3 regions of the Streptomyces sp. L500 genome follow, and region 1 is predicted to be linked to each of the others. Evidence: riboswitches for the same ligand, from Rfam matches in the RefSeq annotation. Region 1 holds a riboswitch; each other region holds the start of a gene.
The links. Region 1 has a riboswitch for cobalamin ahead of ACX9I7_RS16310 (ribonucleoside-diphosphate reductase subunit alpha). Riboswitches for the same ligand answer to the same signal wherever they lie in the genome.

Region 1 (3,315 bases):
CAGCCGGAAGAAGACGTCCTGGAGACCCATCAGGCCCAGGCCCACCGGGCGCCAGCGGCTGTTGGAGCTGCCGGCCTGCTCGGTCGGGTAGAAGTTGATGTCCACGACGCGGTCGAGGAAGGTGACGGCCGTACGGACCGTACGGTCGAGCTTCTCCCAGTCCATCTCGCCGTCGGCGCCCAGGTGCTGGGCCAGGTTGACCGAGCCCAGGTTGCAGACCGCGGTCTCGCCGTCGTTCGTGACCTCGAGGATCTCGGTGCAGAGGTTCGAGGAGTGGACGACCGCGCCCTTCTCGGCCGTCTGGTTGGCCGTGCGGTTGGCGGCGTCCTTGAACGTCATCCAGCCGTTGCCGGTCTGCGCGAGGGTGCGCATCATCCGGGCGTAGAGCACCCGCGCCGGGATGGTCTTGACGGCCTTGCCGGCGGCCTCGTACGCGCGGTACGCGGCGTCGAACTCGTCGCCGTAGAGGTCGACCAGGTCCGGGGTGTCGGCGGGGGAGAAGAGCGACCAGTCCGCGTCCGTCTCGACGCGGCGCATGAACTCGTCCGGGATCCAGTGCGCGATGTTGAGGTTGTGGGTGCGGCGGGCCTCCTCACCGGTGTTGTCGCGGAGCTCCAGGAACTCCTCGATGTCGGCGTGCCAGGTCTCCAGGTAGACGCAGGCCGCGCCCTTGCGGCGGCCGCCCTGGTTGACGGCGGCGACGGAGGCGTCGAGGGTGCGCAGGAACGGCACGATGCCGTTGGAGTGACCGTTGGTGCCCCGGATCAGCGAGCCGCGCGAGCGGATGCGCGAGTACGACAGGCCGATGCCGCCCGCGTGCTTCGACAGACGCGCCACCTGGTGGTAGCGGTCGTAGATGGAGTCCAGCTCGTCCAGCGGGGAGTCCAGCAGGTAGCAGGACGACATCTGAGGGTGGCGGGTGCCGGAGTTGAACAGCGTCGGGGAGGACGGCAGGTACGAGAGGGTGCTCGTCAGCCGGTACAGCTCCGCCACGTCGTCCAGGGCCCGCTCGGAGTGGTCCTCGGCGAGGCCGCAGGCGACGCGCAGCAGGAAGTGCTGCGGGGTCTCGATCACGTCGCGGTGGATCGGGTGGCGCAGCAGGTAGCGGCTGTGCAGGGTGCGCAGGCCGAAGTAGCCGAAGCGGTCGTCCGCGCCGTCGGCGAGGGCGGCCTCGACGAGGGCGTCCAGGCGCGCGGCGTGGGTGCGCACGAAGGCGGCCGTCTCGTCGGCGATGAGGCCCTCGCGGTGCCCCACCTCGACGGAGGCGGAGAAGGAGGTCGCGCCCTGGCCGGCCGCCTCGTCGGCGATGGCCAGGGTGAGCAGGCGCGCGGCGAGCCTGGAGTACTCGGGCTCCTCGGCGATCAGGCCGGCGGCGGCCTCGGTGGCGAGGGAGCGCAGCTCGGCGTCGTCCGCGGCGGCGCTGCGGCCGCGCAGCGCGGCGGCGGCGACCTTGCCCGGGTCGGTGGCCGGAAGGTCGGCGGTGAGGTCGGTCAGGGTGCGCAGGAGCGCGGTCCCGGGGCCGCCGGTCGCTTCCGCGTTCGCTGAGACCGGTGCTGAAGCCGGATCTGCGGGCGCGATGGTCACTGAGGCTCTCCCTCGCTCGGCTGGGTGGGCCGGGCGGGAGAGCGATGAGCGCGCACGCGCATGCCTCTTGCACCAGGGCATGCCTCGTAGGCGTCCATCGGCCCAACCCGCGAGGCCCGGACGAATTCAACGCCCATGGCCGAGCCGGGGCAGGCTCGGTGGTGGGCGCGCTGTCGGCAGGTCGTCGGACTTCAGGTGCGCTGGGTATATGCGCACACATACACCGTTGCGGGACAGTTCCGGATTTCCACCGGATTCCCCTGCGACGACAGCGGAGACGAGCATACATCTAGTGCCGGGCCTCGCACGCGCCCCCACATGTTGTGTCGTCGCGTCATGAGACGGTCGCGGAATGTGCTAACGGGCGTCCCTGGCAGGGCAGGAGAAGAGGGCCGCCACGCCCCCTGGACGGGGATGTGGCGGCCCTCCGGAGGGGCCCCGGACGGTGGTCCCGGGAGCGGTGGATCAGTGGCCGCCGGGGGCCCCTGCGGTGGCCGGCGGGAGCTCCGCGCGGACGCCCGGGTCGCCGGCGTCGGCCGTGTAGTCCGAGGGCCGGGTCAGGTCCTCGCCGTCGGGCACCTTCAGCGCCTTGAGGACGAAGGTCGCGACGATGACGACGATCACGTTGAGGACAAAGGCGGTAAGCCCGATATAGCCCTTTTCGCCGATGAGAGGGATGAGATTGGTGTTCCCGAAGTGATCCTGGGTGGCACTCGGTGTGGCGTACGCCCGCCACGTCCCGTACGTCATGCCGACCGCCCAGCCCGCGAGCAGCGCCCAGCGGTGGGGCCAGCGGGTGAAGAGCCCGCCGACGAGCGCGGGCACGGTCTGGAGGATCCAGATGCCGCCGAGGAGCTGGAAATTGATGGCGACCGTTTTGTCCAGGGTGAGGACGAAAACGAGCGCGCCGACCTTGACCAGCAGGGACGCGAGCTTGGACACCTTCGCCTCGTGTTCGGGGGAGGCGTCCGGTTTGAGGAAGTCCTTGTAGATGTTGCGGGTGAAGAGATTTGCTGCGGCGATCGACATGATGGCCGCCGGTACGAGCGCGCCGATGCCGATCGCGGCGAAGGCCACGCCCGTGAACCAGTCCGGGAACATGTCCTCGAACAGCTGGGGTATCGCCAGCTGGCCGTTCTTCACCTTCACCCCGGCGGCGATGGCCATGAAGCCGAGCATCGCCAGCAGGCCCAGCATCAGGGAGTAGAGGGGAAGGATGGTGGTGTTCCGGCGGATGACATTGCGGCTCTTGCTGGAGAGGACCGCCGTCACGGAGTGGGGATAGAGGAAGAGCGCCATCGCCGAGCCGAGCGCCAGCGTCGCGTACGACCACTGGGCGTCCGCCCCCGGCACCAGCGAACCACGGGGTTTGCCCGTTGCGGGATTCTCGGCCGCGAACGCCGCACCGGCCTTGCTGAAGATGCTCTCGAAGCCGCCCAGTTTGATCGGTATGTAGATGATCGCCACGATGATCACGATGTAGATCAGCGCGTCCTTGACGAAGGCGATCAGCGCGGGGGCGCGCAGCCCGGAGGAGTAGGTGTAGGCCGCGAGCACGCCGAAGGCGATGAGGAGCGGCAGGTCCTTGACGAACCAGTTGGCGTCCTCGCCGCCGCCCACGCCCATGACGTCGAGCACCGCCTGGATGCCGACCAGTTGCAGCGCGATGTACGGCATCGTGGCCAGGATCCCGGTCACCGCGAGGGCGAGGGAGAGGCCCCGGGAGCCGAA
Region 2 (3,315 bases), on a different contig from region 1:
AACACCCGTCCCCTGAGCGTCAGCCCGTCGGCCCGCGCCACCCCGTGAAGGGTGATCACGGCCCAACACGCTGACGTGATCAGGGGTCGTGCGTCACGATGCACCCGCCGGCAGAGCGAGCAGCGACGACCGTGGAGCGGGATGGCCCATGTCCGACACCGGAGGCGAGTCAGATGTCGACGCCGACCCCCTGCGCAGGATCGCCGCGGCGATCGAGCGGGAGCGGGATCCCTCGACCCGGACGTGCCTGACCTGCGGCGGCCCGGCCCTCGTGGTGGTGCGGGAGGAGTCGGCCGGGAACAGCCCGCCGGTGATCAGCGCCCGGAAGGCGTGCGCGAACCAGGGCTGTGAGCGCCCGTGACCCCGGCGGCAGCCGTCCGCGCGGCCCAGCGCTGCTCGACCTTGGCGAAGCGCCAGTAGCCGAGGGCGAGGGCCCAGACCAGCACGAACAGTCCGACGATGACGAAACCGACGTTGTCGAGGTTCAGCCCGGCGATCCAGCCGGTCACCGCGTCGTCCAGATCGAGCTTCTCGTGGAGCACGCCCACCAGCTCGATGGTGCCGATGAGGAAGGCGACGGCGATGGAGAGCCCGGTGATGGTGAGGTTGTAGTAGACCTTTCTGACGGGGTTGGAGAACGCCCACTGGTAGGCGAAGTTCATGAACGTGCCGTCGAGCGTGTCGAACAGGCTCATGCCGGCGGCGAACAGCAGCGGCAGGCACATGATCGCGTACCAGGGCAGCCCGGCGGCGGCACCGCTGCCCGCCATGACCATCAGCGTGACCTCGGTGGCGGTGTCGAAGCCCAGGCCGAAGAGGAAGCCCAGCGGGAACATCTGGCCGGGGCGGCTGATGGAACGGGTGAAACGGCCGAGGACGCGGTTCATGAAGCCGCGCGAGTCGAGCTGCTTCTCCAGCTCCGCCTCGTCGTAACGGCCCTCGCGCATGGCGCGGAAGACCCTCATGATGCCGGCGAGGGCGATGAGATTGAGGACGGCGATGAGGTAGAGGAAGCCGCCGGAGACCGTGGTGCCGACGACACCGAGGGTCTGATGGGTGGTGGACTCCTCGTTCATCAGCGTCCCGGCCAGCCGGGTGCCGCCGGAGACCAGCAGCGTCAGCAGGACGACGACGCTGGAGTGGCCGAGGGCGAACCAGAAGCCGACGGAGACCGGGCGTTTGCCGTCCGCCATCAGCTTGCGGGTGGTGTTGTCGATGGCGGCGATGTGGTCGGCGTCGAAGGCGTGCCGCATGCCGAGGGTGTAGGCGGTGACGCCGAGGCCGACGCCGAAGACCTTGGAGCCGACGGTGTAGTGGTTCGGCACGACCAGCAGGAAGAGCACGCCGAAGGCGACGACGTGGAGGGCGACGACGACGGCCAGCAGGCCGGCGGTCCGCACGGTGTCCTCGCGGCGCCAGCGGAAGGCGGGCGCGGACGGTTCCGCGGACGGACCCGCGGACGGTTCTGTGGATATGGACATCTTGGGGTGAACGCTCCAGCACCTCGTGGATCATTTCGAGAATGCCGTGGCCGGTCTCCTGGCTTACGGGTGATGGCGTTACCGTCCCGCCTTCCCGGCAGCCGGACGCTGCCAGTGGCTCCGCGTGCCGGGGCACGCGGAAGAGGACGGTCACTCCCCGATCACAGTGGCGAGGGCCGCTCCGGAATCGGCCCACGAGGGCCTCACCGGTCTTCCCGAACACCACGGCCGGGCAACCATAACGTCCCGGCCGAGCCCCGGGGCAAAAATGTGGCACTTGCCATCTCTTCGCAGCAGGTACCGACACTTCGCAGGTGATGGACGCGCGGGTCGGCCCGGTGTACGAGTGCAGGAAGACTCCAGGGACGGACGCGAGAGGGCTGAGCGCCAATGGCGGACACGGCAGGGGACGTCGAGCGGAGGCCCGGGGAACCGGGGGAGCCGGTGGTGCCGGAGGAGCGGGCGGCGTTCGTCCGCCGCATCGGGCTGTTCCAGGCCACCGCCATCAACATGAGCCAGATGTGCGGCATAGGACCGTTCGTCACCATCCCCTTGATGGTGGCCTCCTTCGGCGGGCCGCACGCGGTCATCGGCTTCGTCGCGGGGGCGGTGCTGGCCCTGGCCGACGGGCTGGTGTGGGCCGAACTGGGCGCGGCGATGCCCGGCGCGGGCGGCAGCTACGTCTATCTGCGGCAGGCGTTCCAGTACCGGACCGGGAGACTCGTGCCGTTCCTGTTCGTGTGGACGGCGATGCTCTTCATCCCGCTGGCCATGGCCACGGGTGTGATCGGGTTCGTCCAGTACCTGGGCTATCTCTGGCCGGGGATGACACAGACCCAGGGCGATCTGACGGGCCTGGCGTTCGTCGTGGTGGTCGTCGGGCTGCTGTGGCGGCGGGTGGAGAGCATCGCGCGGATCACCGCGGTGCTGTGGGGCGTGATGATCGTCTCCGTCGTCCTGGTCATCGTGGCCGCGTTCACCCACTTCAGCCCGGACCGGGCCTTCACCTACCCGGCGGGCGCCTTCGACCTCACGACGGGTCAGTTCTGGCTGGGCTTCGCGGCGGGCCTGACCATCGGCATCTACGACTACGGGGGCTACAGCACCGTCGCCTACATGGGCGCCGAGATCAAGGACCCCGGACGGACCATGCCGCGGTCCATCATCTACTCGATCCTCGGCATCATGGCCATCTACCTGCTGCTGCAGATCGGCACCCTGGGCGTCGTCGACTGGCGGGAGATGCTGGACCCGAACTCCACGGCCGGGTCCTCCGTGGCCTCGGCGGTGCTGGAGCAGACCTGGGGCAAGGGCGCGGCGGACGTCGTCACCGTGCTGATCCTCATCACGGCCTTCGCGTCCGTCTTCACCGGGCTCCTCGGCGGCTCGCGCATCCCCGTGGACGCCGCGCGGGAGAACGTCTTCTTCCGCCGCTTCGGCGCCCTCCACCCCCGGCTGCGCTTCCCCGTGCTGCCGCTGACGACGATGGGCGTCGTCTCGGCCGTGGGCTTCCTGATCGGCCGTCACACCGACCTGGCGACGATCATCCAGTTGCTGATGGCGGTCATGGTGATCCTCCAGGCGCTGTCGCAGGTGCTGGCCGTGACCGTGCTGCGGCGCCGGCAGCCGGCGCTGCCGCGCCCGTACCGGATGTGGCTCTATCCGCTGCCGAGCCTGGTGGCGCTGGCGGGCTGGCTGGTGATCTACGGCTTCGCGGACCGCGGCTCCCCCGGCCGCCATCCCATCGAGTGGTCGCTGGCCTGGGTGGGCGCCGGGTGCGTGGCGTTCACGCTGTGGGCGGCGAAGGAGAAGGTGTGGCCGTTCGGGCCACGGG
Region 3 (3,315 bases), on a different contig from region 1:
CGCGCAGCCACGCGAGCGCCCGTACCGTGCCGCGCGTGCCGGGTACGACGACCAGGTCGGCGTCGGCGAGCTCCTCGGGGCGGTCCACGAACCGCACGACGACGCCGGGTTCGGCGGCCAGCGCGTCGACGTCCGTGAAGTTCGACATCAGCGGCACCGCGCACACGGCGACCCGCAGGACGTCCGCGCCGTGCGGCGGGGCGACCACGGACTCGCGGACCGCGCCGCGCAGGGACACCCGCAGGCCGTCCTCCTCGTCGATGCCCAGGCCGTGGGCGAACGGCAGCACGCCGAACGTCCGCCGGCCCGTCAGGTCGCGCAGCATCTCCAGCCCAGGCTCCAGCAGGCTCACGTCGCCCCGGAACTTGTTGACCACGTAGCCCGCTATCAGCTCCTGGTCCTCGGGGGAGAGCAGCGCTGTCGTACCGAAGAAGGAGGCGAAGACGCCGCCCCGGTCGATATCGCCGACGACGACCACGGGCAGGCGCGCGGCGCGGGCGATGCCCATGTTGACGATGTCGGAGCGGCGCAGGTTGATCTCGGCGGGGCTGCCGGCGCCCTCGCAGATCACGGCGTCGTGGGTGCGCCGCAGCTCGGCCAGGCACTCCGTCACCGTGCCGAACAGCTGCTCCTGGCGTCCCGCGTGGTAGCCGCGGGCGCTGAGTTCGCCCACCGGCTTGCCCATGAGGACGACCTGGCTGCTGCGGTCGCTGCCGGGCTTGAGCAGCACCGGGTTCATGAGCGCGCTCGGCTCGACGCGGGCGGCGGCGGCCTGCATCGCCTGCGCGCGCCCTATCTCCGCGCCGTCGCGCGTCACGAAGGAGTTGAGGGACATGTTCTGCGCCTTGAACGGCGCGACCTTGACGCCCTTGCGGACCAGCCAGCGGCAGATGCCGGCCGTGACCACGCTCTTGCCCGCGTCCGAGGTGGTCCCGGCCACCAGCAGGCCCCCGCCCGGCGGGCCCGTGCGCCCGCTCCTGTCGGCTGTCACCGAGACTGTCACCGATTCCTCCCCGCGTTCCTGAACAGGCTGCCCACCGTACGGGCCGTGACCGCCGTCCCCAGGGCCAGCAGCGACACCCGGCGCGAGAGCCGGACCGCGCGCTCGATGTCCGCCGTCCGCACCGGACGGTTCTCCTCGCCCAGCACCGGGCGGTGCTCGACGCGCCCCGCGTAGGCGAGGGTGCCGCCGAGCCGTACGCCCAGGGCCCCGGCGAAGGCGGCCTCGACCGGCCCGGCGTTGGGGCTGGGGTGGCGGGAGGCGTCGCGCCGGGCCACGCGCAGCGCGCCGCGCGGGTCGGGCCCGGCGAGGACCGTGAGCGCGGCGGTCAGCCGGGCGCCCGGCCAGCCGACGACGTCGTCGAGCCGGGCCGACGCCCAGCCGAACCGCCGCAGCCGGGGCGACTTGTGACCCACCATGGCGTCCAGGGTGTTGACCGCCCGGAAGCCCACGAGCCCGGGCACGCCCCCCAGGGCGCCCCAGACGAGGGCGCCCACGACGGCGTCGGAGGTGTTCTCGGCGACGGACTCCACCACGGCCCGGGCGATCTGCTGCGCGTCCAGCGCCTGCGGGTCGCGGCCGCACAGGTGCGGCAGCCGCTCCCGGGCGACCTCCACGTCCCCGGCGGCCAGCGCGCCGCCGATGGCCCGGGCCTCCCGGCCCAGGGACGTGCCGCCCAGGACGGACCAGGTGGCGGCGGCGGTCAGCGCGATCTCGGCCGCGCGGTGGCCTCGCGCGGCGCGGGCCAGCAGCCCGGCCCCGGCGGCCGCGCCACCGGCGCAGACGAGGGCGTGGAGCGTGCCGTACCCCCGGTGGTCGCGCCACAGCCGGCGTTCGACGGCCTGCGCGGCCCGGCCGAACGCGGCGACGGGATGGCCGCGGCGGGGGTCGCCGAGGAGCAGGTCGCAGGCGAACCCGAGGGCGGCGCCGTACGCGAAGGAGAAGCGATCGCGGCCGGGCATGGCGAAGCGGTGTCCTCACTCAGGGTCCGCGCCCTGGCTCGACGTGACGGCGACCAGAGTCTCCTGGCTCCCGGATCCGCGCCGCCCCCGGCCTTCCGGCTCGCGCCGTGGCCATCGGTTGGGGGGACACTCCCCGGTGACAGTGGCGGGACCGCGCCGGATTCGCACCGGCTTCCTCTGCTGTCGCCGTTTGGCTCCGGAAGTCCACCACGCGGTGGGAAGGGGCGTCAACTCGCCCTGACCTGCGCCCCCGCCGTCGCCACGGGGGAGAAGCACCGACGGCGGCGAGCGGGGCGGAGCCCCGTCACCCCACCCGTTCCGCCCGGTGCCGCACGGCCCGCAACCGCACCTCCGTCGGGAGGCGCGTCAGCCCGGCCGACACCCGCGCGTGGCGCAGGACTTCCTCGCGCAGCCGCGCCAACGCCACCCCCGGTGCCCCGCGCGCCCCCAGTGTCAGGACGATCCGTGCCCGGGGCGCCGTCCGGCGTCCCGACAGTACGACGGCCGCCCGTTCCACCCCCGGCAGCTCCTCGGCCTCCGCCTCCATCACTTCCTCCAGCGCCCGCCCCCGCACCGACGCCACCTCTCCGCCGCCGCTGTGGACCACCACCTCGCGCAGCCGGCCCCGGCGGGCCTGGGCCGAGAGCCACCACGCGGACAGCAGGACGACGACGGCCAGGACGGCGACGACCGCCGGCCACCACCATCCCCTGCCGCGCCACCTCCGCAGGTCCGCGGTGGGCAGCAGCACGTCGTCCGGGCCGGTGAACGGCCAGGCCGACGGCAGTTCGAAGCCCCAGTGGCGCGGCAGGTCCAGCGCGCCGATCAGCACGGCGGCGCCGAGCGCCACCAGCAGCGCTCCGGCGAGCCCGGTCAGCAGCCGGTTGACGATCCTCAGCATCGCGAGAACCACCCCGGGCACTGCGAGAACCACCCCACCCCGGTCACCTCTTCGCAGGGCGTCGTACGTGCACGGACAGGGACGGCTCCCGGGCGAGCCCCAACTCCCGGACGCCCTCGGCCAGTACGGTGTTCACGTCCGTCCGTACCTCGTCCAGGTCCCGGAAGTGGGAGCGGGCCCGGGCGCGGACCACGCGCCGGCCCACGTCGACGCGGACGGCCTGGACGCCGGGGACCTCCATCACCCGGTCGCGCAGCACCAGGGCCGCCGCCCCGCGCTCCAGCCCGGCGTGGACCCCGTCGTCGCCCGCGCCCTCCGCGCGGCGCATCGGCAGCACTCCGCGCAGGCCCGGGGTGAGGGCGAGGACGAGCAGCCAGCAGCCGGCGAGGACGGCCACCACCGCGCCGGCGACCACCAGTCCGTCACCGAGGTGACGGGTCGCCAGCTCATGG

Region 2: another riboswitch for cobalamin. It lies ahead of nicT (Nickel transporter NicT); the one in region 1 lies ahead of ACX9I7_RS16310 (ribonucleoside-diphosphate reductase subunit alpha).
Region 3: another riboswitch for cobalamin. It lies ahead of ACX9I7_RS14560 (cobalamin biosynthesis protein); the one in region 1 lies ahead of ACX9I7_RS16310 (ribonucleoside-diphosphate reductase subunit alpha).

What each region holds. Positions count from the first base shown of each region.
Region 1 is NZ_JBTOLC010000015.1:27,100-30,414, reverse strand. It holds gene ACX9I7_RS16310 (ribonucleoside-diphosphate reductase subunit alpha) at 1-1,584, opposite strand, end outside; cobalamin riboswitch at 1,743-1,869, opposite strand; gene mctP (monocarboxylate uptake permease MctP) at 2,050-3,315, opposite strand, start outside.
Region 2 is NZ_JBTOLC010000009.1:105,705-109,019, reverse strand. It holds gene ACX9I7_RS11985 (hypothetical protein) at 149-361, shown strand; gene nicT (Nickel transporter NicT) at 315-1,481, opposite strand; cobalamin riboswitch at 1,513-1,723, opposite strand; gene ACX9I7_RS11975 (APC family permease) at 1,872-3,315, shown strand, end outside.
Region 3 is NZ_JBTOLC010000012.1:138,817-142,131, forward strand. It holds gene ACX9I7_RS14555 (cobyric acid synthase) at 1-991, opposite strand, end outside; gene ACX9I7_RS14560 (cobalamin biosynthesis protein) at 1,000-1,962, opposite strand; cobalamin riboswitch at 2,020-2,139, opposite strand; gene amaP (alkaline shock response membrane anchor protein AmaP) at 2,267-2,863, opposite strand; gene ACX9I7_RS14570 (DUF6286 domain-containing protein) at 2,907-3,315, opposite strand, start outside.